One region of the Lysinibacillus sp. FSL M8-0216 genome, then DNA from elsewhere that is predicted to be linked to it. Evidence: predicted binding sites of a transcription regulator. Region 1 holds the regulator's gene; each other region holds the start of a gene.
The links. Region 1 encodes LexA, which represses DNA repair genes until DNA is damaged. Its sites were predicted from a motif close to CGAACATATGTTCG; they were not measured.
Positions count from the first base shown of each region.

Region 2: parE (DNA topoisomerase IV subunit B) is a predicted target of LexA. The motif match lies at 6,210-6,223, and genes of this name have one in related genera.
Region 3: MKX57_RS20095 (DNA repair exonuclease) is a predicted target of LexA. The motif match lies at 5,768-5,781, and genes of this name have one in related genera.
Region 4: uvrB (excinuclease ABC subunit UvrB) is a predicted target of LexA. The motif match lies at 4,900-4,913, and genes of this name have one in related genera.

Region 1 covers NZ_CP152007.1:1,248,541-1,256,957, forward strand. The annotation lists gene MKX57_RS05800 (DUF2339 domain-containing protein) at 1-1,109, shown strand, start outside; gene MKX57_RS05805 (A24 family peptidase) at 1,370-2,122, shown strand; gene MKX57_RS05810 (gamma-glutamyl-gamma-aminobutyrate hydrolase family protein) at 2,157-2,879, shown strand; gene lexA (transcriptional repressor LexA) at 2,985-3,602, opposite strand; gene MKX57_RS05820 (LysM peptidoglycan-binding domain-containing protein) at 3,766-4,083, shown strand; gene MKX57_RS05825 (recombinase family protein) at 4,080-4,745, shown strand; gene def (peptide deformylase) at 4,765-5,343, opposite strand; gene MKX57_RS05835 (GNAT family protein) at 5,468-5,995, opposite strand; gene MKX57_RS05840 (DUF896 domain-containing protein) at 6,185-6,418, shown strand; gene tkt (transketolase) at 6,544-8,417, shown strand, end outside.
Region 2 covers NZ_CP152007.1:2,594,026-2,602,442, reverse strand. The annotation lists gene MKX57_RS12695 (endospore germination permease) at 1-1,604, opposite strand, end outside; gene MKX57_RS12690 (hypothetical protein) at 1,638-1,871, opposite strand; gene MKX57_RS12685 (Ger(x)C family spore germination protein) at 1,876-3,075, opposite strand; gene MKX57_RS12680 (spore germination protein) at 3,103-4,647, opposite strand; gene MKX57_RS12675 (HesB/YadR/YfhF family protein) at 4,795-5,085, opposite strand; gene plsY (glycerol-3-phosphate 1-O-acyltransferase PlsY) at 5,105-5,707, opposite strand; gene parE (DNA topoisomerase IV subunit B) at 6,244-8,220, shown strand; gene parC (DNA topoisomerase IV subunit A) at 8,217-8,417, shown strand, end outside.
Region 3 covers NZ_CP152007.1:4,039,343-4,047,759, forward strand. The annotation lists gene MKX57_RS20080 (methyl-accepting chemotaxis protein) at 1-480, opposite strand, end outside; gene yhaM (3'-5' exoribonuclease YhaM) at 645-1,580, opposite strand; gene MKX57_RS20090 (AAA family ATPase) at 1,577-4,465, opposite strand; gene MKX57_RS20095 (DNA repair exonuclease) at 4,471-5,685, opposite strand; gene MKX57_RS20100 (YhzD family protein) at 5,951-6,136, shown strand; gene MKX57_RS20105 (enoyl-CoA hydratase) at 6,183-6,965, opposite strand; gene MKX57_RS20110 (rhodanese-related sulfurtransferase) at 7,105-8,076, shown strand; gene MKX57_RS20115 (FAD-binding dehydrogenase) at 8,144-8,417, opposite strand, start outside.
Region 4 covers NZ_CP152007.1:721,167-729,583, forward strand. The annotation lists gene MKX57_RS03330 (IS1182-like element ISBsp5 family transposase) at 1-1,272, opposite strand, end outside; gene MKX57_RS03335 (competence protein ComK) at 1,893-2,429, shown strand; one part of gene prfB (peptide chain release factor 2) at 2,533-2,604, shown strand; one part of gene prfB (peptide chain release factor 2) at 2,606-3,634, shown strand; gene MKX57_RS03345 (competence protein ComK) at 3,675-4,184, opposite strand; gene MKX57_RS03350 (IDEAL domain-containing protein) at 4,411-4,659, shown strand; gene uvrB (excinuclease ABC subunit UvrB) at 4,987-6,966, shown strand; gene uvrA (excinuclease ABC subunit UvrA) at 6,974-8,417, shown strand, end outside.

The DNA.
Region 1 (8,417 bases):
GAGAAGCGGTGCTACTTATTTTCATTGGTTTATTAATAGCATTAGCGTTTTATAGTCATCGTCAAAAATGGCAGGAAGTATTTGATAGTGCTATAACACTCGCATTTATTGCCGTATGTAATACGCTACTTATTATGAATATCCCTGATAAAGTGGATGATTTACTATATCCATTGATCGCTTTTGCAGGTGTAATGATGAGCTTACGATTACGTGCCAGTATGATGAAGGTAGTCACATCATTTTTCCTTGTGATTACATTATTGCTAAACTTCATTTTCCATGAACCGACACCATTTATTAGCTTTGAGCATTTAAGTCTGTTCATGCCAATTATTTATCTAGTAGTCATTTACTTGTATGCTAGACGCCCAAAAGAAACGTTATCACCTTTTGAGAAAGTCATGAAGGATTTATATGCCATAGATATTTTAGCAGTAATAGCCACAGGCTACTTCTTAGCATATATGAGCAAACTAGATTCAGCCTATTTCGCGGCAACAAATGGTATTCAGTATTTGATGTGTATTGCACTAGCTGCTTTGTTTGCAGGATCTCTGCTCGTGTCAGAGAAATTCAAAGGGCGTGCTTTAACACCTGTCCTTGGAGCATTCTTTATAGTATTATCTTTGATGATCAGCACAAAGCCTTCTATGATGGATAGCTTAAATATGATGACCAGATTAGTTTATATAGCAGTAATTATGGCGATTATTGTAGACGTTCTAGTAAAGGGCCGTATTTATCGGCTGTATGAAGAGCGAATGGGGAAATATGTAGACACTATTGTTAGCTCAGGTGTCGTACTCACAATGATCTCAATATGGGGGCTTGTTCATCAATTTACGTATAGTCATCTACTTGATTGGAAGCTAAGTATAGCTCTTACAACGATTACATTATTCCTCACAGCGAGCATTTCGCTATGGCTTAGTTCCACACAACATTTAAAAACGCTTCGTACTACAGGTTTTGTTATTTTAGTCATTGCGTTTATCAAGCTTATTTTCTTTGACTTATCAGCCCTTGATTTATTAATTAGAGCTGTTCTATTTATAACAATTGGTGGCATTGGCATGCTGTTGTCAGGTAGGTTGCTGAGGAAATAAATTGAAGAGATTCCAATGATTTTTGGAATCTCTTTTATATTGTGCTAAACTGATACTACTCTTACTCTACTCCCTCTTTCTTCGTACCGTATGACTTCAAACCTTTTATGAAATATTCTTCAAATACATCACTCATTTTCAATGTCCATTGTTTTGAATAACATTCGATACGTGGATTGCTGAGCAAGACTACAATAATTATATGAATAGGCGCATCATACTTATTGTATGGGCGCCTATTGGTTTAGGAGGACATAAATTTGGAAATGGCTTATACAATTATCATTTTTTTAGTTGGTCTAGTCTTTGGCTCTTTTTATAATGTAGTTGGCTTACGTGTGCCGCGGAAGGAGTCTCTTGTATATCCTTCCTCCCATTGTACGAGCTGTCAGAGACAATTGACGGCTCTTGATTTAGTGCCAGTATTGTCTTATCTGTTTTTAAGAGGAACATGTAGAGGCTGTGGCTTTAAAATTTCTTGGCTATATCCAGTGATAGAATTGTTAACTGGGGGTTTATTCGCCTTTGCTTATTTGGAGCTAAACTGGAGTTTAGAATTTATAGTAGCTTTATCGTTCATCTCATTGTTAGTCATTATAGTTGTTTCAGATTTTATCTATCTGTTAATTCCAGATAAGATTCTTTTATTCTTTTTGCCTTTTTTGGTCATAGGACGTGTACTGTCACCCTTAACACCTTGGTGGGACAGCCTAGTGGGTGCACTCGTTGGTTTTGGCATATTATACAGTATTGCGGTCTTATCGAAAGGTGGAATGGGAGGGGGCGATATTAAATTCTTCTTTTTAATTGGTCTCGTTCTCGGTACTATTCATACGTTGTTGACTTTATTTATTGCCGCTATCATAGGTATGATAATCGGAATAGTTGTCTTATTAAAGCATAAACAAGGAAGACAAACACATATTCCCTTTGGTCCATCTATTGCATTAGCCGCTACTATTGTTTATTTCTACGGAGATTCGTTCATCAATTGGTATTTAGGTTATTGGTAAGTGTTTAATCTTCAATGTTGTGGAGGGGAATCAAGTGAAGCCGATTATTGGAATTACAGCTTTTGTAGAAGATGATTTATCAGCTCATTTAAATGCTGCTTACAGCAAAAGTATTATTAAGGCGGGTGGTATCCCCCTTATTATTCCGTTAGGTGTGGAGGAAGATGCTGCTCAAATTTTAGCCCTTACGGATGGCTTAATGCTATCGGGAGGCTATGATGTACATCCTTTTCTATTTGGAGCGGAGCCTTCACCAAAGCTAGGTAAAATTCATCCAGCTAGAGATGCCGTGGAATTAGCATTAATTGAGGCTGCATTTGTACGGAAAATGCCTATTTTTGGCATTTGTCGGGGTATCCAAATATTAAATGTTGCATTAGGTGGGACGTTATATCAGGACATTGATAGTGACCATTATAGTACGAAGCTAATCAAACATATGCAACAAGCTGGTAGGTCAGTAGCAACGCATTATGTACAAATTATTGCGGAGAATTTATTAGCGACTATTCTGGAACAAGAGAAAATTGCCGTCAATTCTTTTCATCATCAGTCAGTGAATGTACTAGCGGAGAATTTAAAAGTTGCAGCGAAATCAAGTGATGGCATTATTGAAGCAGTGGTGCATGAAGAATTACCATTCTGTTTGGCTGTCCAATGGCACCCAGAGGAATTAGCTGTAGCGGGAGATCAGCATGCACAAAAGTTATTTGCAGCATTTGTTGAAGCGAGCTTGAAATTTAAAAAAGAAGCATAGAGAGATCATTGTAAAAAGAATCCAATAGTTAATGGATTCTTTTTTTTGCGTAAAAAAGAGGATATATGCTCAGTGAAGGAACACAATCCTCAAACCCTCATTTAATTAATGTACACGGCGGTAAAGACCAACAACTTGTCCCAAAATTGATACTTGATCGACGATAATCGGTTCCATTGATGAATTTTCAGGCTGTAAACGGAAATGGTTTTTTTCCTTAAAGAAGCGTTTTACAGTAGCTTCATCCTCAGCTGTCATGGCTACAACAATGTCTCCGTTAATGGCCGTTGACTTTTGCTTTACGATCACTAAGTCACCATCTAAAATTCCTGCTTCAATCATCGATTCACCCATAATTTCTAACATGAATAACTGATCCTCACTCGTGCCATATGTATCTGGCAGTGGGAAATACTCTTCAATATTTTCGATAGCTGTAATAGGAGAACCTGCTGTAACCTTCCCTACAAGTGGTACATGGATGACATGTTGCTTTTGGATGGATTCCTCAGGCTCAAGAATTTCAATAGCACGTGGCTTAGTTGGATCTCGACGAATAAAACCCTTTTGTTCTAATCGAGCCAAATGACCATGAACAGTTGAACTTGAAGCAAGTCCAACAGCTTCCCCGATTTCACGGACTGATGGCGGATACCCTTTAGCTCGTACCTCGTCTTTAATGAACGCTAAAATGTCCTCTTGTCTTTTCGATACTTTTTTCATGATTGCTCACCTCTTTTTTCTAATATCAATCTTCTTATTTGATAGTATAACAGAATGCGAACACGTATGCAAACATAGGTTCGAAAAGCGTTTGACAAAAACGTTTGTTCGCTTTATTATGAGAACATACATTCCGAACAAACATTCTAGAAATGAGGTTTTAATGATGACATGGCTAAAGAAAAATACACATATCACTATATTATTAGGTGCTTGTTTACTCTTCGCAAGTTACCTTTACATCACTGATCCGGGGGATGTTAATTACGCTGAAATTCAAATCGAACATGGGGATAGCTTGTGGTCGTTAGCAGAACAATACCGTGGTAAAATGAGTAAAGAAGATTGGATTAAGCTTGTCAAATCAGAAAATGAGTTAGCAGACATTAAAATCGTGGCAGGTAAATCTCTAGTCATTCCAGTTTTGAGTGATCAAGCCAGTCCCATCAAAACTATTGAAATTGCGAGAAACGAACAATGAAAAATAATCAAATGACGGCTGTTATCTATTGCCGAGTAAGTACTGAAAAAGAAACGCAAAGCTCCTCATTAGAGCGCCAACAAGAAGAATTAGTGCACTATGCTAAAGAACAAGGCTATGAAGTAAAGGGTGTTTTTAAAGATAAGCATAGCGGTTATGATGTTGAACGCGAAGGCTTACTTGAAATGCTTGATTTTATAAAAGAGAAGGAAATAAAAGCTCTTTTTGTACAAGATGAAACTCGTTTAGGTCGTGGAAATGCAAGAATGGCAGTATTGCATTTATTACAAAAATCAGCAACAGATGTTTATTCGATGCGTGATGCAGGACCAGTCCAATTAAACGAAATGGATACGATGCTACTAGAGATTTTAGCAATTGTAGAGGAATATCAACGTAGAATACATAATGCAAAAATCCGCAGAGGTATGCGACGTGCTGTTGAAAATGGCTATCGCCCTGAAAATAACCTATCCAATCGTGGCAATCCACATGGTCAGGAACGTAAAGAACTCCCTGTTGATGAAATTGTGAAGCTACGGAATCGTGGTTTTACCTTTGAGGAAATTTCCATTACGCTTAGAGGACTAGGCTTTGAGGTAAGTAAGGCAACCGTACATCGCCGATTCCAAGAGCATCAAGAAAGATTAGCAGGCAAATAATATAGCCCGCTAATTTTTTTTAATATAAGCTTTCAATAATAACATTTTTGGGTAGCTGAAAAGGGTTATCTTTATTAATTCGATCATAAAACATAATGCCGTTTAAATGATCGATTTCATGTTGTACAACGATAGATTCATAGCCTTTTAAAGACATAATAAATTCCTGTCCATCAATATTATAGGCTTTTACTTTAATTCGTTCATATCTTGGTACAAAACCGTGAACAGGTCGATTAACAGACAGACACCCTTCACCCTCAGGCAAATAGATCATATTGAAAGAATGGCTCATTACTTTTGGGTTAATGAACATCATTTCATGTTTTTGATCGTGATTCTCAAAAAGTACAGCAAACATTCTCTTATCTACGCCAATTTGATTGGCAGAGAGGCCACTACCAGAACGGAGTTTATACTTTTTTATTAAAATCGGGTCTTGGCTGTTTTTTAAATATTGAAGCATAGATAATAATATATGTCGGTCCTCTAAGGGAACTGGTATGGCAACGTCTTGCGTTTGTTTTCGTAATAGGTTTGAGTGTTCTTTTACAAAATCTTTCATAGTAATCATGTAATCAGGATGAAATTTTGCCATCGAAACATACCTCCTCAATAGGACTTCTTCAGAAGTTCATCAAGCTAAATTGTATGGTCGGATCATAGATGCAGTGCCCAACAACGTTTATAGGCGCGCATTTTCACAAGTGTTTAACGTTCTTCTAATCTTCTAATAAAATATTCCAATCTTCACGTAAAACTGCGTAATAGTATTCGTCCCACCATCCATTCCCATATGGTATACACTTTTTAAAATATCCTTCACGCCTCATTCCGATCTTTTCCATAACTTTATAGGAAGCGATATTTTCGGGCTGACACGTTGCAATAATTCTATGAAGTTTCTTTTCATTAAATCCATAGTCTAATACAGCTCGAGCAGCTTCAGAAGCAAAGCCTTGATTTTGATAAGCTGGATTTAGTACCCAACCGATTTCATAAGTATGATCGCCGAAACAAGGATGGAAAACGATATGACCAATCACTTGCTCGCAATTATTTGAAACAATAGCAAAATGTTTTGCTTTGTCGTTACTATTTTCTGCAATAAATTTCTTTGCCTGTTCTTCATTGAAAACACCTTCAGGCATATAGTGCATCACTTTTTCATCTGAAGTATAGCTATAAACAGCTTCCCAGTCCTGCTCTTGAAATGTTCGAATGAGTAATCGCTTAGTTGTCACGTTCACATGTATATCCTCCAATAGATAGTTAAATTTTTCCTTCCATATAATATTTATACACTTCAAACATCTGGAAGTCATGTATTTTTTATTTCAACAGCTTGAATAGGGGTTGGTATAACTGCATTTAATGGGAAACCGTGCTATACTTTGCATACTGAGTTCAATAAGGTAGGTACTGAAAGGTGTGTAACGATGTTATCAAAAGAAAAAATTAACCGTATAAATGAACTTTCTGCTAAAGCGAAAAGCGGTCAACTAACGGATGAAGAGGCAAAGGAGCGAACAGCGCTTCGTAAGGAATACTTAGATACATTTAGAGCAACAATGCGTGATACGATTGAAAACGTAAAAGTGGTTGATGCAGAAGGAAATGATGTCACGCCTGAGAAGGTAAGACAAGCGAAAAAAAATAAATTTCTAAATTAATGTGACACAATTCAATAAAGTATGTATGAAAATACAAATAGTATTACAAAAGCATTGTTTTCTAAAGCAATGTTGACTAAACTGTAGAAGAACAATTATAGGACGAGAAAGGATGTCACAATATAATGACTCAACATGCGGATTTATTAGCAATTAATGCTATCCGAACTTTGTCAATCGATGCTATTGAAAAAGCAAATTCTGGTCACCCAGGTTTACCAATGGGGGCAGCGCCAATGGCTTATACGCTTTGGACAAAACAATTACGCCATAATCCAGCGAACCCAAAATGGTATAATCGCGATCGTTTTGTATTATCAGCTGGTCATGGTTCCATGCTTCTATACAGCCTACTTCATCTAGGCGGCTATGGTTTACCAATGGAGGAAATTCAGAGCTTCCGCCAATGGGATTCATTAACACCAGGACATCCTGAATATGGTCATACAGTAGGTGTGGAAGCGACAACTGGTCCTCTAGGACAAGGTATTGCCATGACTGTAGGTATGGCAATGGCTGAGCGTCATTTAGCAGCTACTTACAATAAACCAGGTCATGACATCGTTGACCACTATACATTTGCATTATGTGGTGATGGTGACTTAATGGAAGGCGTTGCAGCAGAGGCTATTTCATTAGCTGGTCACTTAAAACTTGAAAAATTAATCGTGCTTTACGATTCTAATGATATTTCTTTAGATGGTGACTTAGAAAAGTCATTCTCAGAAAACGTACAAAAACGTTTTGAATCTTATGGTTGGAATTATTTAAAAGTTGCAGATGGCACAGATGTTGATGCGATTAATGCAACTATTGAAGAAGCTAAAAAATCAACTGGCAAACCAACATTGATTGAAGTGAAAACAGTGATTGGTTTCGGTTCTCCAAATAAATCGGGTAAAGCAGATTCTCATGGTGCTCCACTTGGTACAGATGAAGTGGTATTAACAAAAGCTGCTTATGAGTGGGCACACGAGCCTTTCCAAATTCCTGCTGAAGTATATGATACGTTTAATGCTGCAGCTGAAGTGCAAGGAGCACAGTCTGAAGAAGCTTGGAATGCGAAATTTACTGCTTATAAACAAGAATTCCCAGAGTTAGCAGTTCAATTTGAACATGCTATGAATGGTGAATTACCAGCAGACTTCGCTTCTGAATTACCAGTGTATGAAGCTGGTAAATCTGTAGCAACACGTTCTTCTTCTGGTGATGCGATTAATGCTATCGCTAAGAAAACACCATCATTCTTTGGTGGCTCTGCTGACCTTGCAGGCTCTAATAAAACAACGATGAAGGGTGCAGGCGATTTTTCTGCAGACGATTATGCTGGTCGCAACATCTGGTTTGGTGTTCGTGAATTTGCAATGGGCGCTGCTTTAAACGGTATGGCACTTCACGGTGGTTTAAATGTATTTGGTGGTACATTCTTCGTGTTCTCAGATTATGTTCGTCCGGCAGTTCGCCTTTCAGCATTAATGGGTCTTCCTGTAACGTATGTATTTACACATGACTCGATTGCTGTAGGAGAAGATGGTCCAACACATGAACCAATCGAACACCTTGCATCATTACGTGCAATGCCTAATTTATCTGTTGTTCGTCCTGCGGATGCCAATGAATCAGCTGTTGCATGGGAGCTTGCCGTTGCATCAGAAAATACGCCAACAGTATTAGTATTGTCTCGTCAAAACTTACCTGTACTTAACGCTTCTATTGAAACAGTACGTGAAGGTGTGACGAAGGGTGCTTACACAGTATCTCCTGCTACTAAAGAAGTGGCGGATGCGATTTTAATTGCAACAGGCTCAGAGGTTTCACTTGCAGTTGAGGCACAAAAAGCATTAAAAGCTGAAGGCATGGATGTAGCTGTCGTTTCAATGCCATCTATGGACCGCTTTGAAAAACAAGATGCTGCTTACAAAGAATCTGTTTTACCAAAAGCTGTCACTAAACGTCTTGCGATTGAAATGGGTGCATCATTCGGCTGGCATAAATATAC
Region 2 (8,417 bases), 1.3 Mb from region 1:
TTATCCTGATTGGAATCCGTATTAACAGGTTTTGTCTGATTATCCTGATTGGAATCCGTATTAACAGGTTTTGTCTGATTCTCCTGATTGGAATCTGTATCATCAGGTTTTGTCTGATTCTCCTGATTGGAATCTGTATTAACAGGTTTTGTCTGATTATCCTGATTGGAATCTGTATTAACAGGTTTTGTCTGATTCTCCTGATTGGAATCCGTATTAACAGGTTTCGTCTGATTATCCTGATGGGAATCCTTATTATCAGGTATCGCCTGATTCTCCTGATTGGAATTCATATTATCAGGTTTCGTCTTATTCTCCTGATGGGAATCCTTATTATCAGGTATCGCCTGATTCTCCTGATTGGAATTCATATTATCAGGTTTCGTCTGATTCTCCTGATTGAAATCCATATTATCAGGTTTCGTCTGATTGCCTTGATTAGAAACCGCATTACTCGCATCAGTCATTTGCCCCTGATTAGAATCCGCATGACCCATTTCAGTCGAATTACCTTGTGATTTTCGGTTACGAATAACAGCTACAATGAGTAGAAGTATGGGTAATAATATGGTGCAAACAAATGCATAAATTGGCCAAATCTCATCATTATAAATGTTGGAATGGACGATGTCTGGGTGAACAATTTGCGAAAGTCCGACCATAATAATACCCATTGGTAGGATAAGTGGACGGTGATCCTTCAATTTCATAATTTGTGCAATCCCGACAACAGTTGTATAGAAGTACATAAACGTTCGAATAAAAATGGATACGATCCACATAAAAGCCATGATAATTTCAATGCGCTGTAAAAAATTTCCGATAGAGATTCTTTGTGCTAGGGCATAGCTAGGGAAAGTTCGCGAAGCCGTGTTGGCTGGCCCTAATACTAAAATAGATAGAGTAATCAATGTTACTAGAACAAATCCACCGAGAAGCATGCCTATGTAAAATCCTTTCTTTGAGGATTGCTGGACATTGACACTAGCAGGGTAAATCATTAATAACATAACTAACGAAAAAGAAAAGACACTTACAAAGCGGATGATACTATATAAGATGGATGTTTTGGATGCTTCCATAATCGGTTGTATATTTTCAAACTTAATTTGTGGGGTGATACTGACAACAAAGAAAATAAAAATTAAGACAAACATAGGGAAAAGTATTTCTGCTGAACGAGCAAAGTTTTCTATCCCTAAATAGGTAGCATACATAATTATAATAATAAACAACAAGGCAAATGCCATAGTAGGCGTTTCTGGCATTACCTCTGTTTTCATAAAAGCACCAATAAAATACAGTAATTCTCCTCCCGCAAATAGGGTAAGAGAAAGGAAGCCCACCACTGTGATTTTTCCAAAAAAGCGACCGAGAAGTTTTTCATTTGCTTCAATAAAATTCAGTGTCGGTGTTTGGTCCCCTAACGTCACAAATAATTTCACAACAAGCAAACTAAGGACAACACCAATACTTGCAGCAATCCACGCATCTTGCTTACTAGAGCTTGCAATACTTGAAGGGATGATTAAGATGGCAGTACCGATAGAAAGGAGGAATGTGATAATTGTAAATTGTCTTGAACTAATTACTTCTTTTTCCATATAAGTGTCCTCCAATTCATGACGATGTGTCTACTATTTTGTGAGTGAAACGATAAAATCTTTAATTGGTGTAAAAATAAAGGTTATAAAATCTAGAGGACTCGGGATATTTATTTTGAGAGCAATGCCCATATTAAGCGCTGTTCCAATTAGTAATAGGATTGAAAAAACAAGAATGGTTTTGGTCTCTTGTTGCTTTTTGAGTTTCGGGATATATAGTATCGCAATAATGATTGAAATGATTAAGATGGCTATTGCTAGTACCAATCCACTATCCCTCCTTTGGCTTTTTTAATAATGAGTTTTGCATTGTGCCTAAACCTTGTGTTGTCACTTTTACATGAACATGGATTGGTAGATCAGGAAAGATATTTGGCCAATCGTTTTTGATTTTTTTCCATTGTTTAGCATCTGCACGATGTAGGGCATCACCATAGCCTAAAACATCCACTTGGTATTGCTGTTGAATTTTTTCTAATGTTTTTTCAATACGTTCATCGATGCCCTGTGCTGTTTTTTTATTGATATAATCCACCGTTTTATTTTTCGTTAGATTGATATCACATTCGACCTCTCCTACATTTTGTTCCACATTTATTTGGACATCAATTTGCGGTTTCCCATTCTTAAATGATCCCTTTACTTTTGTGGAGGATTTCGTAATCTCAGTTGAGAGTGTACCTTGCTTTGGACAGGTGACGATTTCAATCGTACTTTGTATTTTGTCACTGAGGAAACTAATACTTTTACTTTCTCCCTCTGAAAGTAAACCAATGTATTGATCTCCTTTAAAGATGGCCAATCCTGCATATTTTAACAACACAGGTGTTTTAACACGTTGGACGTTTGTTTGATCGGCCCCTAACCGTTTATCCCCATGAACTTCAATCGCAGAAATCAAAGCCCCATTGTCCTTTTCACTGAGCCTTGTGACCAATTCGTCTATATTAATAGCAATAGTAGAGCCCCAAACTTTTTCAGAAACTTTGAGGGAGTTTAAGATTTTATTAGCAGGAACTTTTTCGATAGGTGTGAGAACATTTAACACTTCCTTAGCTGTAGCCTCATAAGACATGATGACATCGAAATCCTTTCTAAACTCATGGTCTCGTGCAATTAAATCTAATGAATCACTGATTCCATCTTTAGCGAGATCTTCACCTAAAACGACTACCTGTAGATGGGCAAAATATGGCTTCCGTGCAGCAATGGTAGTCATTTTGCGGATGGCCTCAAAAATTGTTTCCCCTCTAGAATGATAGCTGACAACAGGGGAGCGCTGAGTGGAAGCTTGTCGCATGGAAACCTCACTAGGATCAACTATTTGAACGGTAATCTCATACTCATCATCTACTTTGTCTATACCAAGCGCTACAACAATGGCTAATTCATTTAATTCACGCTTACTCCAGCAACCACTTAACAGTAAAGTGAGGATGCATAGTAAGCAGATTACTTTTACTTTTGCCATATTTTATTCCTCATTTGTTCAGTAGTTTTATTTCCGACCTGTTCTTGGGACATATTTATGCCCTCTAACAACGTTTTTCTGATTGACTAAACGTGGACGTGTTAATAAACGTCTACGAGGAAGCAATAAAAATGCATCTTTTTGATCCTGTAAAATTAAAGGAGCAAACGGGCTTAAATACGGTACACCAAATGAACGAATGCTGCATAAATGAAGAATAATGATAATAATGCCAAACATAACTCCAAAAAGACCAAACATAGCAGCTAAGATCATTAATGGAAAGCGCAGTACACGAATCGTATTGGACAAACCATAAGCAGGGAATAAAAAACTACAAATGGCCGTTAATGCCACTATAATAACCATTACAGCCGAGACAACACCGGCATCTACCGCTGCCTGGCCAATTACCAGCGTACCTACGATGGACACAGCTGGACCGATTGTTCGCGGCATTCGAAGCCCTGCCTCTCGTAGTATCTCAAAGGCAAGCTCCATAATAAGTGCTTCCACTACGGCAGGGAAGGGCACGCCTTCTCGTTGTGAGGCGATACTAATTAGCATGGCCGTCGGTAGCATTTCTTGATGAAACGTCGTAATCGCAACATAGAGAGATGGTGCTACCAATGCCAAACTAATACCAAAGAAACGTAAAATACGAATGAGGGAACTAATCATCCAATGTTGATAGTAGTCTTCTGCTGATTGCAAAAAGGAAGTAAATAATGCAGGCACCACTAATACAAAGGGGGTACCATCTACTAGAATCGCCACTTTCCCATCTAATAATTCACCAGCAATAACATCTGGCCGTTCTGAGTTGTAAATGGTTGGAAACATGGTATTTTTAGAATCTTGAATAAAATCCTCAATATAGCCACTTTCTAAAATGCCATCGATATTAATGCGATCTAACCGCGCTAACACCTCCGCAACAATTTTGTCACTGGCGATACCATGTATATACATCACGGCGACATCTGTTTGTGTCACTTCACCGATGACTCGAGACTTAATCCAAAGATTTGGACTTTTTATTTTTCGTCGAATGAGCGCGGTATTCGTACGCAAAGTTTCAGTAAAGGACTCTCGAGGTCCTCTAATAACGGATTCGGTTGAGGGCTCTGTGACAGCTCTATCCTTTGCACTTTTCGTACTTGTTACAATGCCTTCAGCAAAGCCGTCTAATAAAATGACGGTTTCACCATTAAGGATGGCATAATACAATGATGTGAAATTTTCGATATTCATCACATCACCAACAGTTAAATAGGAACTTCGCACATATTGATTAATGGTAGTAATTTCAATTTCTTGTTCTTCCTCAATATTCGCCATTAATTTATCAATCACTGAATCCGAAATCATCGTTTTATCGGATAAGCCATCAATGGAAATAATGGCCAGTCGATGGGGTTCAGCTTCACCAATGGTAATTTCTCGTATAATGATGTCATTGCTATGACCGAGAGTGTTTTGAATGACTTTTATATTTTTGGCAAGGGAAGTGTTTAATAAATCGTCCGTTGTAAGGGATGGGGAGGGATCGATCTTGTTTGATATGGACATGGGTTTTCCTCCTCAAATGGATGTTCACTATATATAGAATGGACAACTTTGTGCGGAGATAAACGAAAAAAGGAATGAAATTCTAGCTACTATTTTTCAAATAAAAAAACAGTATTTCCTTTCAGAGACTGAAAGGAAAATACTGCTTTATGTACGATACTCGTATTGTAATTCATCTAAACTAGCATCCACGTCCACATGTAGATTGTGATCGTTAAAGAACCATAAATCTTTTTCATCGATGTAATAGGTTACGCCATCAATGACTGCTTCTGCTCCAATGCCGATGGGCTCTTCTCGCGTCATGCCTAGTGAAAAGCCTTCGTGAAAAGGACTTGAGCCACCATAGCGTGCATAAAAGCGAATAGTATCGCCAGGTTCTACTTCCATCTCTTGTTTGAACCATTGTAGGGCTTCATCTGTCAGTGCAATTTTCATAGCGAATGCTCCTCTCTTCTTACAGCCATTTTACCTTTGGCTCGGTGCCATTTTTAATACGTACAATATTGGCACGATGACGATAAATAATAAAGGTAAATAAAAAGGCTACCAAGATGCTTAATGCAAAGTCACCTGTAACAAAATAATAAACGATTGAATAGATAAGTGCTACTAAAGCGGCTATCATAGATGTTAAGCTGACGATTTTTGTGATTTTCAATGTCACAAGAAAGGCAATTAGGAGCAAGACAAACAATGGCCATGAATAGCCTAATAAAACACCTGCTGATGTGGCAACGGCTTTTCCACCACGGAAATTGGCGAAGATTGGAAACATATGACCAATCACTGCAACAAGACCTAGGATTAAGGAATGGATAGAACTGTCTGAGAATATTGGAAGTGCAGCTAGTAAGACAGCGGCAGTCCCTTTTAGAACATCCATCACAGTCACAACAATACCAGCTTTTTTTCCTAATGTTCGGAACGTATTGGTTGCTCCAAGATTACCGCTTCCATGTTCTCGGATATCGGTATTATAAAAAATTTTACCTATCCATAGCCCTGAAGGTATAGAGCCGATTAGATAAGCACATAAAATAATAAGTCCATTGATCATAGTTGGACTCCTTTCATTCATAGTCCATCACTTGGTACTAATAGTTTGTAACAAGTATTTTACACTTTTTCTTGCTAATCTACAATGTTATGAAGGAGATTTCGTAAGGAGTCTTGAATTCAATACAAAAGAAACTAAAGTAAGTTAGAGATAGGCTTTTAGGCATGATTGATGAAAGAACGAAAAAATTCTTTATTAAAATATAGGCAAAAAGGCAATTTTGTCATTCGTTCATTCCTTTGGTAGAATAGAAGTCTAACTTTATTCATTTACATGACATTGACGCATCAACTATATTGCAACTAAATAAGCTACGATGCGTCAGGTGTTTACGGATACTAGTGGTAGTCTGTCTTGCTTAAATTCCAATTTTAAGCAACTGTTGAAGATGTTTACTATTTAAAGTGTATATTAAAACTGTGAGCAATTTTTAAAAATTTAATGGGACCTGTCGCTAACTATTGACAGGAAATGCTATTATTATTAGGATGAGAACATAAATAGAACAAGTGTTTGTTTTTTGGAGGGGAATTTTTTTGACGAATAAACAGTCACCTAGCGTCTATAATGATGACGCTATACAAGTATTAGAAGGATTAGAAGCGGTGCGCAAACGACCAGGCATGTATATCGGTTCCACAGATGGCCGTGGACTTCATCACCTTGTGTATGAAATCGTTGATAATGCGGTGGATGAAGCATTGGCTGGCTTTGGATCTCATATTATTGTCAAGATTCACAAAGACCAGAGTATTAGCGTACGCGACTTTGGCCGTGGAATGCCAACTGGTATGCATAAGATGGGTAAACCTACTCCTGAAATTATTTTTACTGTCCTTCATGCAGGTGGTAAGTTTGGACAAGGCGGTTATAAAACGAGTGGCGGCTTGCACGGTGTAGGTTCTTCTGTCGTGAATGCGCTATCCACATTTTTAGAAGTAACCATCCATCGTGATGGTAAAAAATATCGCCAGCGCTTCGAGCATGGTGGACATCCAGTGACAACACTTGAAGAAATTGGTCAAACGAAGCAGACAGGTACGCTTGTTCATTTCCTACCTGATGAAACGATTTTCTCTGTTACAAAATATAATTATGATACGTTAGCAGAACGTTTAAGGGAGTCAGCTTTTTTATTAAAGGGCTTAAAAATTGAATTAATTGATGAGCGCGAGGAAGGCAAAAATGATATGTTCTTTTATGAGAACGGCATTGAAGCTTTCGTTGCGTATTTGAATGAAGAGAAAGATGTTCTTCATCCTGTGAAATATGTGGAAGGTATTCAAGATGATATTGAAGTAGAGTTCGCCTTCCAATATAACGATGGTTATTCTGAAACGATTTTGTCGTTTGTTAATAATGTACGGACACGAGATGGCGGTACCCATGAAACAGGTGCAAAAGCAGCTCTGACGCGTGTTTTTAATGAATACGCAAGAAAAATTGGTTTATTAAAGGATAAGGATAAAAACTTGGAAGGAACGGATATTCGAGAGGGCTTAGCAGCTATCGTATCTGTCCGTATTCCTGAGCACTTATTACAATTTGAAGGACAAACAAAGGGCAAGCTTGGTACAAGTGAGGCCCGTTCAGCAGTAGATAGTGTGGTGTCTGAGCAAATTTTGTATGTGCTAGAGGAAAATGCTGAATTGTCGGCATCTCTTGTGCGTAAAGCGATTCGTGCGCAGCAAGTACGTGAAGCGGCTCGCAAAGCTCGTGAGGATGCGCGAAATGGTAAGAAAAACAAAAAGGGTAGTACGATTCTGTCAGGGAAATTAACGCCTGCACAGTCACGTAATGCGGCGAGAAATGAATTATATTTAGTCGAAGGTGATTCAGCGGGTGGTTCTGCAAAACAAGGTCGCGATCGTACATTCCAGGCAATATTACCACTGCGCGGGAAAGTGATTAACACGGAAAAAGCCAAGCTTCAGGATATTATGAAAAACGAAGAAATTTCAACGATTATTCATGCGATTGGTGCAGGTGTTGGAACAGATTTTGCTGTTGAGGATTCAGCCTACAATAAAGTAGTCATTATGACCGATGCTGATACAGATGGCGCTCATATTCAAGTATTGCTATTAACGTTCTTCTACCGTTATATGCGTCCGCTCATCGAGGCTGGTAAAGTCTTTATTGCATTACCGCCACTTTATAAAGTTTCTAAAGGGACTGGCAAAAAAGAAGTGATTGAATATGCTTGGACAGAAAACGATTTACAAAAGGCCATTAAACAAGTTGGAAAGGGTTACATATTACAGCGCTATAAAGGTCTTGGTGAGATGAATGCAGACCAGCTATGGGATACAACAATGAACCCTGACACACGTACATTAATTCGTGTCACAATCGAGGATGGTGCACGTGCAGAGAGACGTGTCACGACGTTAATGGGCGATAAGGTAGAGCCACGTCGTAAATGGATCGAAGCCAATGTAGACTTCGGTATGGAGGATGATGCTAACATTTTAGAAAATGAATTCATCCAACAAGAGGAGGGCCAAGCATGAGTAGCACAGAAAAGTTTCAAGATTTACCTTTAGAAGAAGTAATGGGTGACCGTTTTGGTCGCTATAGTAAATATATTATTCAAGACCGCGCGTTGCCAGATGCACGTGACGGTCTTAAACCTGTACAGCGTCGAATTTTATATGCGATGTTTACAGAAGGTAATACACACGAAAAACCTTTCCGTAAATCGGCTAAA
Region 3 (8,417 bases), 2.0 Mb from region 1:
AACAGAGATGGTTTCAACTGTATTACTACTTTGCTCTGTAATCGTAGTAAATTCATTTGTATAAGCAGAGACATCCGTAGATGCTTTATTCGCCTTTTCAATAACTGAGCCGATTTGCTCTAACATATGATTAAATTCAGTCGATAATTGACCAATTTCATCTTTCAATTTATCATCTATACGTATTGTCAAATCGCCATCCGCAGCTTGCGTCATTGCTTTTAACACACGCTTTACACGCTTTAAGACGATATATCTTGTACATAAAGAAATAATTACTGTCCCAATAAATAGCGAAATAAATGTATTGATGGCAACACCTGCGCTACCATTTAACTCCACTACCTTTTCGATTTGTTGGCTAACGAACTCAGAAATATGTGAGCTAATAAATAAACTGATTCCAATAGCTAGTATCATTTTGAAAATCAAACTTTTCCAAAACTTTATTTTACGTGAAACAAGTCCCTCTTTATCCATTGTTTTTCCCCATTCCTATAAATTCTTCCTATATTCTAAAATAAATACAGTATTGGTACAATGGATAGGTACTGAAATTCCGCAGATATATAATTAGACTTATATAAAAGCTCGCCCACACAGTTATTTAGAAACGAAAATTTCACAAATAATGTGTTGAATGATTAAAATGTTGGCTTATAAAACGATCGGTTATCCAGAGGGAATAGTCGCTCTGTAAATTCACCAGGTGCCGTTTTACCTAATGCTCTAGTCAACATATTCATCTTAGCATCGATGTTATCAATATAATGTAAAATTTCTGCTTCTTGAACCATCGGCTTTTTTGGACTACCCCACTCTTCCTTGCCATGGTGAGATAATACCATATGCTGTAAAAGCATCACTTCTTCACCTTCGATTTCTAGCTCACTAGCAATCTTAGCAATTTCATTCACCATAATCGTAATATGTCCTAACAGGTTGCCCTCCACTGTATATGTCGTGGCAATAGGTCCAGACAGCTCCACAACTTTTCCAATATCGTGCAAAATAATACCTGCATATAACAGGTCTCGATTAAGAGTCGGATATAAATCAGCAATGGCTTTACCTAGTTTTAACATGGACACCATATGATCTAATAAGCCAGAAGCATAATCATGATGATTTTTAGTTGCCGCTGGAAAAACTAATATGGCGTCCTGATGTTTTTTAATGGCTGCTCTCGTCATACGTGAAATATTTGGATTTTTAATATCAAAGAAAAATTGATTCAACTCTTCAAATAGTTGTTCCTTTGGTGTTGCAGAGGAGGGTACTAAATCATGAATGGCAATTCCTTCTTCTGGCTTTGCCACACGAATGGCTTTGATGCGCAATTGATTTTTCCCTCTGTAGTCGTGAATTTCTCCGCCGACACGTACAATGGCTTCAGCATGATACATCTTTTCATGATCCTCATTTGTATCCCAAAGCTTTGCCTCAATATCTCCACTTTTATCTTGTAATATTAGCGACATAAATGGCTTCCCAACAGTAGTAACTCCTTTTGTCGCTTGTTTAATTAATAAATATTGATCAACTGCTTCTCCAACCTGGAGCGTTGTAATTCCTTTCATGTTGACGCCACTCCCCTTTCATTTGCTAGTGCTCCTACATCAATAATTTGCTCTTTCGGCCAATGTTTGAGCATTTCGTCATGGCAAGTAAAATATAAAATTTGACGCTCATATCCTACTTCTTTCATTAATTGTACCATTTTGTCTGTACGGTTTCGATCAAAATGGACAAACGGATCATCCATAATAATCGGGAATGGCGCAGAGGTCATCAACGTTTGGGCAAGTGCCATACGTAATGCCATGTAGGCTTGCTCCTTAGTCGCCTGTGATAATTCAACCATTTGATAACGAATTCCTGCCACATCTTTCGCAATAAAGTAGCCCTCTTCATGAATCGTAAGTTGATCGTAGCGCCCTCCAGTAAGTAATTGGAATATCGCATTAACCTTCGATAAAACATGTGGTAATTTTTTTTCTCGAAGACGAAATAATGTTTCATGAATAGCAGTCGCCACAGCTTTTTTCGTTGCCCAATGCTCAATCAATTGCTGTAACTCCGATTTTTCTTGTTCAAACTGTTGAAGCATTTGGCCATATTTTTCGTCATTTAATAACTGTTCCTTTTCAATTTGCAAGGCAGCACGATGTTCAAGACATCGGTCTATATCCACTTGCAAAGACGTTTGCTCCTGCTCTAAAACACGCATATTCTCCATAACAGAGTCCTCTATTAACTCATCGTGTTCAGATAAATTCAACGAGGCTAGTTGAGCCAGAACCGTTTGAAGCTCTGTCGTAATTTTTCTCTGCTGCTCAGATTGCTCATATCTCTCATAATAATCTCGTTCGTTTTGCACCTGTGCTTCGTTCAATAGCTGTGTCATATCAGCGGTATAACGATCTATTCGTGTTTGTCCACTTTGTAGTTTAATCTTGATGTCAGCTAGCTGCGCTTGTGCTTGCTGCACTTGTTGTTGCTGTTGCTGCGCTTCCAGGTAGGCTGTGCGCAAATACATATATATTTCATGTTCATTATAAATTTCATTTAGTACTTGTTGAAGCTGTTCATAAAGGCCATTCTTTTCATCCTGAATTTCTTGCAAAAGGCTAATGGAACCGTCCCTTTTAACCGCCAGTTCTTGCACATTTCGTATGCGCATAAATAACTCTGGCATTAACGTTCTAGCGATCGTACCTTGTAAGCGATAGCGTTTTAAAAATTGCTGCAATGACTGCGTAGTTTCCTCACTCTCTAACTCTGCTTGCTGAATTTTATATTCCAATTGGGCATACTGCTGCTCCTTCTCGCTTTGCTGGTCATTGACATGTAACCAGCGATCTTCCAATCTTTGTTTTTTTAGGAGTATAGTTTGTACAGTCATTTCATCTTGCTCTAATTGTCGTAAGAGGTGACCATTTTCTTTATTGGGCGCCTCTGTGGTTTGTCTAACAAACTTCATCAACAATATTGTTATGATTGTTAAAACTACACCAATAATGGCCACCGCCACATTTTTTTGAATAACCCCATAAACAAATGACAATACACCAATTAATAAAATCATCCAAGAAAAATAATTAGGCTGCCTTTGTTTAGTCCGTTGCGATTTGGCAGCACGCAATTGCTCAAGCCTCCGCTTTTGTTGAGGCCACTGTGCTAAAATATGTTCTTCTTCCTTTGTTAATGACTCCTGGTTTAACCTTTGCTTTTGTTGCGTTATGGCATCTAATTCTTGATGGATTTGCTCTAGCGAACGTAAATGAAACTTTAGCTCATCCTCCGCCTCTTCTAGCTTTTGTAATTGCTGTTGAAATTGCTGTTCCTGCTGTAAGGATACTGTTTCTCCAAGAAGAATGTTCTGTGCCTCTTTTTCTTGCACACCTAATAAACGAAACTGCGTATCAATTTCTTGCTCCAGCATAAAGAGATCATCTCGTAAGTTTTTCTCCTTCACGATCAACTGATGCCATGTTGCCTCCTTTTGCATAAGGCGGCCCATTTCATTTACGGTTTGCTCATTCACAGTAGCTAGCACTTTTTCCTGTAGCAATTGATATTGTTCTTTTAATTGCAGCAACTGCTGACTTTCGTGTAAAAGACGGTCCTTTGCTTGTTCATATCGTCTTACACCTTCTGCTGGAAATTGAACATATTGATCATCCCCTAATGCTTGCTGCAACATCTGTTGTTGCTTGATAAGAGGAAGGGCCTGCTTTTGAACCGTTAAGTATTGCCATTGCTGTTGTTGCTTTTTTTGAGTGGCATAAAGTTTCTCTAGGTTTTGCTCAAGAAGTTGCAATTGTTGTAATTTATCCTCAAATGTTTGGATCTTACCTTGCTCGAGTCTAATCGTTCGCTCCAATTGCTTTAACTGCTCAATTTTTTGATTAATTACTGGAACTTTACCTGTTTTCTTAAATAACTCGTTCGCCTCTTTATCCATTTTTTTCTCAAGAGCAGACAGGTGCTGGATACCTGTTGTGCCAGAGGAGAGGAGAAGATGTGTTAATTCCTCCTCTGACATTTTTTCAATGCCTTGAAGCTCATGCAAAGAAAATGAAAAAATAGATTCAAAGGATGCTCTAGAATAGCCATATAAAAGCTTAGCTAACAACTCCTCCTGTCCCGTTGTACCATCTTCAAGATAAACAGTAACATCACCTGAAGCCTTGCCTTTCACACGCTCAATAATGCAGGAACCATAAATAGGGTGTAATAGTGTCAGTTGACCACCAAACTTAGTCGATGTTTTTGGTTCATATTTGCGCTGAGTCTGCTGCCTTGTTGGAAAGCCAAAGAGCATCTGTAAAACAAATTGCTGAATCGTTGTTTTTCCTGCCTCATTTAAACCATAAAAAATTGTAACGCCTTCATTTAAGGGAATTGTCAGGTTTTGATGCTTACCAAAGCCATAAATTTGTAGTTTTTTGATTGTTAGCATGTGCATCACGCCCTTTGAATTTCTTCCGCCAATAGTGACTGTGCGTTGTGCGTTAAATTCTTTATATCCTTTTCAGATAAAGGCTCGATCAGTCTAGCACCACCAGCATACTGGTACAAGTCTTTTAGTATATCCTTCCAGTCAGTACTATCCCATTGCTCCATTAAACTTACGACTGATTGCGTAGCAGCAGAATATTCACCGTGAATTGAAGGTTTTTGTAACACCATTTTTTGTACCCAGCACATTGGCTCAATCCCTTCTTCTGCCTCGCGAATAGTCTCCAGCCATGCGTCCACCGTCGCATGCTCAAACAAGGCCTCTGTTTGCTCATCAATATTTTTTAAATAAAGCTCCACTACCGTCGCTCCCAATGAAGTTCTATTGACAGCAATTGCTTCCTCGCATCTTTTAAGTAATTCATTAGCATGGACGATATTCGTACAATCCACCTCTATTGTGTTATAAACAATGGTGGAGGTAGGAATAAAATCAAGTTCACATGCTGTTTGAGATAAAGTTACATCATAGCAACCTTTTATTCCTTGTTCTTTACGATGACGGCTTTGAATATTGCCTGGATAAACGATAGGAGGGTTTTCATGTAAGAGCTGTCGTTTATGAATATGCCCCAACGCCCAATAATGATAGTTCCGTTCAAGTAGTTGCTGTTTTGTAAATGGAGCATATAAAGCGTGTGAAGTATCGCTTGCCTCACTGCCATGCAGCATGCCAATATGAATTGCATGAGAATCTTGAGCGATTGGATAAGTATCAATAACCGACTCCTTTAAGTGGCGTTCACTATAGCTGAAGCCGTATATACAGACTTGCTGACCGCGGATTTTCAACTGGACAACACTCGTCTCAGCCGGTAATTCATACACATTACTTGGTAAAGAAAAACGTGTCCAAGTTCCTTTTAAATGATCATGGTTCCCATAGCTAATAATTACAGGAATATTGTGTTGAAAAAGTTTCTCCATTGCCTCTTGAAATTTCCTTTGGGCTTGTAAACTGCGATTTTCACCATCGTAAATATCTCCGACAATTAATAAAAAGTCGGGCTGCTCCTGAATGGCCTTTTGAATAATTTTATCAAAAGCATCAAACGTACTTGATCGAATCTCCTTCAAAATGTGTTCAGGTAAGCCAAATAAGCCCTTAAATGGACTATCTAAATGTAAATCTGCCATATGGAAAAAACGAATTGCTGACATCCAATCACCCCAACTATAGATAATTCCCACCTCAGTTAGTTACTACAAACTATCAACCAAAGCAGTCATATGATTACAAAACCGAATATTTGTTCTATTTTATCATACTTCCCTATTTATGAAAAATGGTAATGCTTAAAAAAAAAGGTCGACTTACTTTTTCCACAATTTTCGTAATTTATCAAATAGTTTACTAGTTTTACCGTGAAGTTTATAAATCTTCTATGTATAATAGATATATATTTAAATAAAGGGTGGGGTTTGTATGGAGAATTACCGTTTCACAGCTTTCGAAAAAACAGGGGAAACATTGTTTGATGAAACATGGACATTTGAAAATGATGAGGCTGCTAAGTTAAATGGCCAACAACAAATTGAAGAAAAAGGTGTTGCCAACAAAACTCATCGTCTTGTAAACGCTTCAGGTAAATTAATTTTATTCCATGTTTAATAATTGAGAAAAGGCACGTAGGATATCTACATGCCTTTTCTTATTTTTATTTCCCTACAAAGACAGGTGTTCTTTTCTCTACAAAGGCATGAATTCCTTCTAAATGATCTGTCGATTTACGCATGGTTGATTGACCTTCCGCTTCCATTGCAAGGATATTTTCGAGCTGTGCTAAATTTTGAGCGTGTAAAATATTTTTTGTCGTAATCATAGAAGAAATAGGTGAGGCAAGCATTTTACCAACAAGCTGATCTGCCATTGCAAAGACAGTACCATCAGGGGCTATATAGTCGATTAATCCTGCATCTAATGCTTCTTGTGCTGTAAGGACCTTCCCTTCCCAAATCATTTGTTTCGCTTTCACCGTACCGACACGTTCCTTCATAAAGAAGTGACCACCTCCATCTGGAATGAGTCCTATGCCTATGAAATTCATAGCTAGCTTACTCTTTTCACATGCCACAACAATGTCTGCCCCTAGTGTTAAACTAAAGCCTAGACCTGCCGATGCACCATGAACTGCCGCAATGACTATCATTGGTAGCTGATAATAGGCCTTAACGATGCGTGTAAGATATACCATCGCTTCGTCAATATTTAGAGGCTTATTTGAATCAAGCATCGCCTTAATATCGCCTCCAGCAGAAAAGACCTTCCCTTCTCCACGAATAACAAGTACTTGTATATCTTTTTCCTGTTGCAAAGCCTCAAAGCATTCAGCTAGTTCTCGCATCATAACGTCATCCATCGCATTCATCGCCTGAGGACGGTTTAAAGTTAACGTTGCACGGCGATCTAACATTTCTAATGTAATCGTTGAAAATTCCATCTCCATTACCCCCAAATATGAATAGTCATTCGCTATGTACTATTCGTGTTTTTTTAGAAAACTCCTTCTCCGCTAAACAAATTCGCTTTTGTTATGCTATATTAAAGGACGAATATTGTTATAAAGGTGGTTACACATTTTGACGCAAAAAGACTATCGTATATTACTTTATTATAAATATGTTACGATTGAAGACCCTATAGCATTTGCTGAAGAGCATTTAGCATTATGTCAAGAACTCGGACTTCTTGGCCGCATTTTAGTTGGTAATGAAGGAATTAACGGAACTGTTTCGGGAACTATTGAACAAACAGACGCTTACATGAATCATATGAAGATAGATCCTCGATTTAGCGATATTATGTGGAAAATTGACGAAGCTGATGGGCATGCTTTCAAAAAAATGCACGTTCGCCCTCGCCTCGAGATTGTTCACTTAGGTTTAGAAAATGATATTAATCCATTAGACATAACAGGGGAATATTTATCCCCTAAGGAATTTATGGAACAAATGCAAGAAGAGAATACGATCATTATCGATGCACGGAATGACTATGAATTCGACCTTGGTCATTTTAGAGGCGCTATTCGACCGGATATTGAAAATTTCCGTGACCTACCAGCATGGATGGAAACACATAAAGAAGAATTTGTGGATAAAAAGATTTTAACTTACTGTACTGGTGGAATTCGTTGTGAAAAATTCTCTGGTTGGTTAAAACGTGAGGGCTACGGAAAAAGTGTTGGTCAATTACATGGTGGTATTGCCACATACGCAAAAGATTCCGAGGTAAAAGGTCAACTCTGGGATGGGCAAATGTTTGTTTTTGATCGTCGTCGCAGTGTGCCAATTAATCAAGTGGAGCATGTCGTTATCGGAAAAGACTATTTCACAGGTGAGCCTTCCGAACGTTATACGAACTGCGCAAATCCCGAATGCCATAAATTAATGCTATGTGAAGAAAAGCATGAAGACTTTTATATGCGTAGCTGTTCTGATGAATGCCGTCGTGCCAAACGTAACTTCTTCGTTGAGGAGCATGGCTGGACGGTAAATCAAATCGAAGAGCAAATCGCTAAAATCGCAGATGTCCAAAACACAAATTCATGATAGACGTCACTCCATTACTTGGCGACAAAAAGAGCATCGTTTATGACGATGCTCTTTTGTACTGGCATTAAACTTCTGCTAAAAAACGTCCTACCTGCCTACCACTAAATATACAGCCACCAACAAACGTTCCTTCTAAAGCGCGGTAGCCATGAACACCACCGCCTCCGAAGCCGCTTACTTCCCCAGCAGCAAATAGTCCTGAAATAGGCTGACCATCCATCCCTAACACTGCCCCATTTAAGTTTGTTTGTAAGCCACCTAAGGTTTTTCTTGTTAAAATATTTAATCGTACCGCAATTAAAGGCCAATTTTTAGTGTCTAAAATTTTATGTGGCTTA
Region 4 (8,417 bases), 530 kb from region 1:
TTTTTTTAGACCTCTTAAGGTTGTCCATCGCATACCATGCTTTTCTTTTGCATCTGCAAAGACACGCTCAATCGTTTCTTTGCGCTTTGCATAAATCTGTTTGATGTCATAGGAATGGCGTAAATGTTCAGCTTCCTCCACATACGACTCCCAAATATGACGTTGAATGAGTTTTTGATGATGCTTACTTTCTGTACATTGGGAAAGGCTTGGACACTTCGCACAAATCAAAGGATTCGATTTATATTGGCGATATCCTTCCTTCGTCGTTGTCGCATACTTCAATATCTGCCCTTGTGGGCAAAGATAACAATTATAGTGCTCGTCATATGTATACTCGTGCTTTCGGAAGAATCCATCTTTCGTTTTAGGACGTGTATACGGAAGAACAGGCAACATTTGATTCTCTAACAAAAAGTTCGTAATCGCTGGTGTTTTATAGGCTGCATCTGCCGCAACAGCTAATGGTTTTTGAACGTTTTGAATGACCCTTTCAACAAGTGGCTGCAATACATGGCTATCGTGTACATTTCCCGGAGTCACAATGGCACCTAAGACAAAGCCCTTTTCATCTGTCGCAGCATGAAAGGAATATGCAAACTGTTTTGTACGTTCATCCTTCACGTAATAGCCACTTTCAGGATCTGTCGTACTTTCCTTTATTTCTTTCCATTCTTCCTTTTCAAACTTCTCCGGGGGAAAGGGCTTTTTTCCGTGTTCTTCACGATCTATATTTAACTCTAATTGAAGTTTTTCTTCATAAGCCCGTGTTTCTTTTCGCACAACCTTTTTATCATACTTCCGTTTATTCGCACTCGCTTTCACATGCGTGGAATCGATAAATAAATGGTCTGCATGGAGGAGTCCTTGATGCATAATCTCTTTTAAAATACGATAGAATATCTGTTCAAATATATCGGTGTCTTGAAAGCGACGGACATAATTTTTACCGAAGGTAGAGAAATGCGGGACTTCTGTATGGAAGCCAAATCCTAAAAACCAACGATACGCCATATTCGTTTCAATTTCTTTGATGGTTTGACGCATGGACCGAATACCAAAAACGTACTGAATAAACGTCATTTTAAAGAGAACAACAGGATCAATACTAGGACGCCCATTAGGTGAATAGAGATGTTCTACTAAAGGATAGATAAATGAAAAATCAATAGCAGCCTCTAGTTTTCGCACTAAATGATCGTTGGGAACTAATTGATCAATCGTTAACATTTCTAATTGTTCACGTTCATTGGTTTGATTTTTCGTCATCATGGTTGATCACCTCAAAATAGTTTACTTTTTATTAATAGATTAATAAGGAGTTCTTTATGTAGAAGTTGATTGGAACGAAGGGCGGCGACTCCTGCGGGAAAAGCGGGAAAGTCGAGATCCTGGACTGAGCGAAGCGAGGGAAGCAGCTCGACCCCGCCCGCGGAAAGCGTCCGCCCGTAGTGGAAATCAACGGCTTTACTTTATTTCATTGTAAAAGAAAAAAGACTGTAGGCAAACTCAAAATTCATCGAGTTTGTCTACAGTCTGAGATCATTTTAACTGTATGTTGAAATGATCTTTTTTTGTATAAAAAAATAAAATATTGTCATAAAAGTCATAATTTATAGACAATAGTAAAATGTGGGTATACAATAGCTGTAATATTAGGAATTTAGTTTTAGAGAATACTTCTATTATTATTTACTATTATCCTAATAATTAGATGGGTTGGAAAACAAAGAATTAAGAGTGACAAAAGATTGAAGATGGGGTGGGAGAAATGTGGGTGGAAATAGAGTTTTCCAAGCAATTTCGACTTGTAGAAAAAATCGGGAATGTACGGACATTGGTATATTCTTTTTTTATTTAGGCTGAAAACATAAGTGCATAAAGGGGGAATAATGATGCATAAGAAGGATATTATGAGTAGTGAAACTATGTTGTATATGCCTGTGTATGATTCCTTTGGAAATTTATGTACTCGGGTAATGGAAAAAAGTAAAGATTATATTTCTAAAATACCGCCGACAAAGTTAATGGACTATAATCTGCGTTATTATGGTTCTAGCTTAAGAGGGGCTTTTGATGGATCAAAAATGATTTTAGGTAAGCTTAATAAAAACCCAATCGTTGTGGATGAGCGAGGGAATATTTTATGGTTTCCAAGCAAGTCACCTCTACATCCGGAATGTATATGGTTTGCTGTCCATCATATTGAAGAGTATTTCTCTGTGGATAAAAAGAGTACAAAGATAATCTTTACGAATGGTCAGGATATTATTGTAGATGTTAGTGTCAAAACGATAGAGTATCGTATTCAGCGGGCATTTTTATTAAAATATAGATTAGAGCGAAGAACGAAGCATTTACTTGTTCAATATGATCGTGTGAAAGTATTTCAACGTTTTGCGCTTGATATGCTTGAGGACGAGACGTAGAGTAGTGTTTTTATGTATGTTTTCCTCGGTAAAAACGTTATAATAGTAAGATCGGAGCTTTCACACTAGTCTCCATTACTAACGTTCGGAGGATTTTACAATGATTGAATTAGCAGATGTACGCAATGTGTTAGACACTACAGCCAAAAAATTGGTGGACTTCAGGGGGTCTCTTTGACTTAGAAAACAAAGAGGCACGTATACAGGAGCTAGATGAAATGATGCTAGAGCCCGGATTCTGGGATGATCAGCAAGGTGCACAGGTGATCATTAATGAGGGCAATGGTTTAAAAGCAATCGTCAATGAATATAAAGAGTTAGAAGAAATACATGAGAACTTAGATATGACACTGGAGCTTTTACGTGAAGAGCCAGACGAAGAATTGCAGGAAGAGTTAGGAAAAGAACTGGTAGAATTTCAACAAAAAATGGCTGATTTTGAGCTGCAATTATTATTGAGTGGTCCATACGATCAAAACAATGCTATTTTAGAGTTGCATCCAGGAGCAGGTGGAACAGAGTCACAAGACTGGGGTTCTATGCTACTACGTATGTATACACGATGGGCTGAGAAGCGTGGCTTTAAGGTGGAAACAATGGATTATCTTCCTGGTGATGAGGCAGGTATTAAATCTGTAACCATTTCAATTAAAGGTCATAATGCTTTCGGCTATTTACAAGCCGAAAAAGGTGTCCATCGCCTAGTGCGTATTTCACCATTTGATTCATCAGGCCGTCGACATACTTCTTTCGTTTCTTGCGATGTCATGCCAGAATTTGACGAAAATATTGAAATTGATATTCGTACAGAGGATTTGAAAATTGATACGTATCGTGCGACAGGTGCGGGTGGTCAGCATATTAATACAACAGATTCAGCTGTTCGTATTACACACATCCCGACTGGTACGGTTGTACAATGCCAAGCAGAACGTTCACAAATTAAAAACCGTGAGAAAGCGATGGCTATGTTAAAAGGGAAATTATATCAATTAGAGTTAGAGAAGCAACAGGCGCAGCTTGATGAGATCCGTGGTGAACAAAAGGACATTGGCTGGGGCTCGCAAATTCGCTCGTATGTATTCCATCCATACTCAATGGTAAAAGATCACCGTACGAATGAAGAAACAGGGAATGTCGGAGCGGTAATGGACGGCGATGTAGATCCATTTATTAATGCTTACTTACGTTCAAAAATTAACTAATAGCCATCCCCCAAGAGTTGTTTCTTGGGGGATTTTTTAGTTAAAAGAATGGATGATAGGGTGAATCTTGACTAAGTTGTTTTCGTTCATTCATGTAATGTTTATAGAGCATAGAAGCATTCACAAACTGTTTACTAATAGAAGCATATTGAATAGGTAGCTCAATCTTTTGATCGTTTTTTAATGTGACCACACATCCTGTTTCGCTCGGCGTAATATTGATAATCGCATGGAGCCCTATCCATATATTATGAATGGAATTAGGTGAATAGGTTGGTAGAAAGATGCAAGGAAAACCATAATCAAAGGCCACGACGATTGGTAGCTTATGTTGATTACCAAAAAAGCGTTTAGCAGATTGCTTTGCTGCTTCATAGGTGGAGCCTAATGAAATACAAGATTTTCGCAGTACATGCATCGGCTTCCGAGTAACAATTAGCTCATTATGTTTGTCTATAACATGAGTGAAAACTTTAGTGTCATGCTGAACTGGTTGGAGCAAGTAAGTGTTAAAGGAAATTAAATAGCCATTTACAAATTTACTAGTCATTTTGGAAGTGCCTCCCTTTTCTATTGATAACCGTAGTGTAATACATAAAATGAATTTCAAAAAATATACAAAGTAATGAAACAAGGTTGATAAATGAATGAAATGCTTAGAGAATTTGCTTTAAATTTCACGAGTTTACTAGTTAATCCAAGTTATTTTCAAATCGTAAGCATTGCTTTTTAATTTCAATTTTCATATAATTTAGAAAAGGATCGGGGTGAGATCGTTGGATAAATATTATTCGTACACAGATTTTCTAAAAGCCGTTGGTCAGTCAAAAAAAGTTGATGAGGCAGAGAAATTATTAAACGAGATTTATTTAGATTTATTTTTAAATCGTATCCAGCGTATGCATCGACAAGAGCAGCTCATCGTTTTAATAGATAGAGCGCTCGATGAAAAAGATGAAAACGCATTTTATCAATACGCAACCGAACTCAATTCCTTGCAGCAATCAGAAGATGAATCATATTAATAATTCCGCTCTCCGCGACTATGGAGAGCGGGATTTTTTTTGGAGATGATAGAGTGGCTGTGCCATTCACCTAATGTATAAAAAGTATTGCTCTAAAAATGAGAAAAGAGAAGGAACGACTACCATTCTACAATTGACATCTCATTACTAGATAAGGCTTGAAAACCTGACGAAACGGCTATTATGAGAGTAGAAGGTTGAGTATCCATATTCCATTTTAGGGATAGAAAAAAAAAATTACAAACATTCGTTCGTTAAATGTTCGAAATTTTAATATTGCTATGCTAAAATATATGTACAAATTGGAAAGAAAGGACGGGGACAGGTGTGCAAACTTTTGATTTACAAGCGCCATATCAGCCTAATGGAGATCAGCCACAGGCAATTGCGGAATTAGTGGAGGGTGTGAAAGCAGGCAAGCGTCATCAAACATTACTTGGTGCAACAGGAACTGGGAAAACATTTACGATTTCAAATGTAATCCAGCAGGTTAAAAAACCGACACTCATTATGGCACACAATAAAACGTTGGCGGGCCAATTATATAGTGAGTTCAAAGAGTTCTTTCCAAATAACGCTGTAGAATACTTTGTTAGTTACTATGATTATTACCAACCAGAAGCCTATGTACCGCAGACAGATACTTATATAGAAAAGGATTCTAGCATTAACGATGAAATTGATAAGCTACGCCACTCTGCAACTTCTGCATTATTTGAGCGTGATGATGTCATTATTATTGCATCTGTATCCTGTATTTACGGTCTTGGTTCTCCAGAAGAATATCGTGAAATGGTTGTCTCGATCCGCACGGGTATGGAAATTGAACGTAATCAGCTACTGCGCAAACTTGTAGATGTTCAATATGAGCGCAATGATGTTAGTTTTACACGCGGGACGTTTCGGGTACGAGGAGATGTAGTAGAGATTTTCCCAGCCTCACGTGATGAGCATTGTATTCGTGTCGAGTTTTTTGGGGACGAAATTGATCGCATTCGTGAGGTAGATGCTTTAACTGGAGAAATACTATCAGATCGAGAGCATGTCGCTATTTTCCCAGCATCCCACTTCGTTACACGAGAAGAAAAAATGCGAAAAGCGATAGAAAACATTGAAAAAGAATTAGAGGATCGTCTAGCTTTACTGCGTGCCGAGGATAAATTATTAGAGGCTCAGCGTCTAGAGCAACGGACACGTTATGATTTAGAAATGATGCGTGAAATGGGCTTTTGTTCAGGGATTGAGAACTATTCACGTCACTTAACTTTACGTGAAGCAGGTGCGACTCCATATACGTTGCTTGATTATTTCCCTGAGGACTTTTTGCTTGTCGTAGATGAAAGTCACGTAACTCTTCCACAGGTACGAGGGATGTACAACGGTGACCAAGCGCGTAAAGGGGTACTCGTAGAACATGGTTTCCGTTTGCCATCTGCGCTAGATAACCGTCCATTACGTTTTGAAGAATACGAAAATCGAGTACATCAAGCTATTTATGTATCTGCCACACCTGGACCCTATGAGTTGGAACATACACCAGAAATGATCCAGCAAATTATTCGACCTACTGGTTTACTGGATCCATTAATAGATGTCCGCCCAATTGAAGGGCAAATAGATAACTTAATCGATGAAATTCAAGGTCGAATTGCATGTGATGAGCGAGTATTAGTAACAACGCTAACAAAGAAAATGTCAGAGGATTTAACGGCCTATTTGAAGGAAATGGGCTTAAAGGTTGAGTATTTGCATTCTGAGATTAAAACATTAGAGCGTATTGAGATTATTCGTGAGCTACGGAAGGGCACTTACGATGTACTAATTGGAATTAACTTATTGCGTGAAGGACTTGATATTCCTGAAGTATCACTTGTAGCCATATTAGACGCGGATAAAGAAGGATTTTTACGTTCAGAACGTTCACTCATTCAAACGATTGGCCGAGCTGCGCGTAATGCGAACGGTCATGTCATCATGTATGCAGATCATGTAACCGACTCGATGAAAAAGGCGCTCGATGAAACAAAACGTCGTCGTGAATTGCAAATGGCCTATAACGAAGAGCATGGTATTACGCCTCAAACCATTAGTAAAAAAATACCAGAAGTAATTCGTGCTACACAAGTGGCAGAAGAAGAAAAATCCTATGTAACAAAGGCGACGAAGGGCAAAAAGCTGACAAAGGCAGAAAGAGACCAGCTCGTAGCTTCTCTAGAAATAGAAATGAAGGAAGCGGCAAAAGCGCTAGATTTCGAACGTGCAGCTGAGCTTCGAGATACAATATTTGAATTGAAGGTAGAAGGGTGAATGACTTGTGAAAAATACTGAAATTGTCGTGCAAGGTGCACGTGCTCATAATTTAAAAAATATTAATGTCACAATTCCACGTGATCAATTAGTCGTTTTAACAGGATTATCAGGATCAGGTAAATCTTCATTAGCATTTGATACGATTTATGCGGAGGGACAACGACGTTATGTCGAGTCTCTTTCCGCCTATGCGCGTCAATTTCTTGGGCAGATGGACAAACCAGATGTTGATGCAATCGAAGGATTATCGCCTGCTATTTCAATAGACCAAAAAACAACGAGTCGTAACCCACGCTCTACGGTAGGGACGGTTACAGAAATCTATGATTACTTACGTTTACTATATGCACGTATTGGTAAGCCGATTTGTCCGAATCACGGGATAGAAATTACTTCCCAAACGATTGAGCAAATGGTGGACCGTTTATTAACTTATCCAGAAAGAACCAAAATGCAACTCCTTGCTCCAATGGTTTCTGGACGTAAAGGAACACATGTAAAACTGCTAGAAGATTTAAAAAAGCAAGGCTTCGTTCGTGTGCGAATTGATGGAGATTTACGAGATTTAGATGATGCGATTGATCTTGATAAAAATAAAAAACACTCTATTGAGGTAGTGATCGACCGTGTTGTAATGAAGGAAGGTGTCGCTGCACGTTTAAGTGATTCTTTAGAGACAGCTCTTCGTTTGGCCGATGGTCGTGTGCTTGTAGATGTCATGGAGCATGAGGAATTACTATTTAGTGAACATCATGCCTGTCCTATTTGTGGTTTTTCTATTGGTGAGCTAGAGCCACGCATGTTTTCATTTAATAGTCCATTTGGTGCTTGTCCAAGCTGTGACGGCTTAGGCTCGACGCAAGAGGTGGATTTAGATTTAGTGGTGCCGGATTGGGATCGTTCTTTATTAGAGCATGCTATTGCACCTTGGGAGCCAACAAGTTCACAGTACTATCCACAATTATTAAAAGCAGTTTGTGATCACTATAATATTCCAATGGATGTGCCAGTGAAAGAGTTACCAAGAGACAAGATGGACAAAGTGTTATTTGGCTCAGGTAAAGAGAAGATTCACTTCCATTATGAAAATGAGTTTGGCAATGTACGAGACCAAATGATTGAATTTGAAGGTGTTGTCCGAAATGTAGAGCGTCGTTTTAAAGAGACAACTTCAGATTATGTTCGTGAGCAAATGGAAAAATATATGGCACAACAGGCTTGTCCTTCTTGTAAAGGCTATCGTTTAAAGCCAGAAACATTAGCTGTAAAAGTTGCCGACAAACATATTGGTGAGGTGACACAATATTCAATTCAGGAAGCTGACACATTTTTCAAAGAGCTAGATCTCACTGAAAAGGATATGAAAATTGCTCGTCTAGTTTTACGGGAAATTGAAGAACGACTGGGCTTCCTTGTTAATGTAGGTTTAGACTATTTAACTTTAAGTC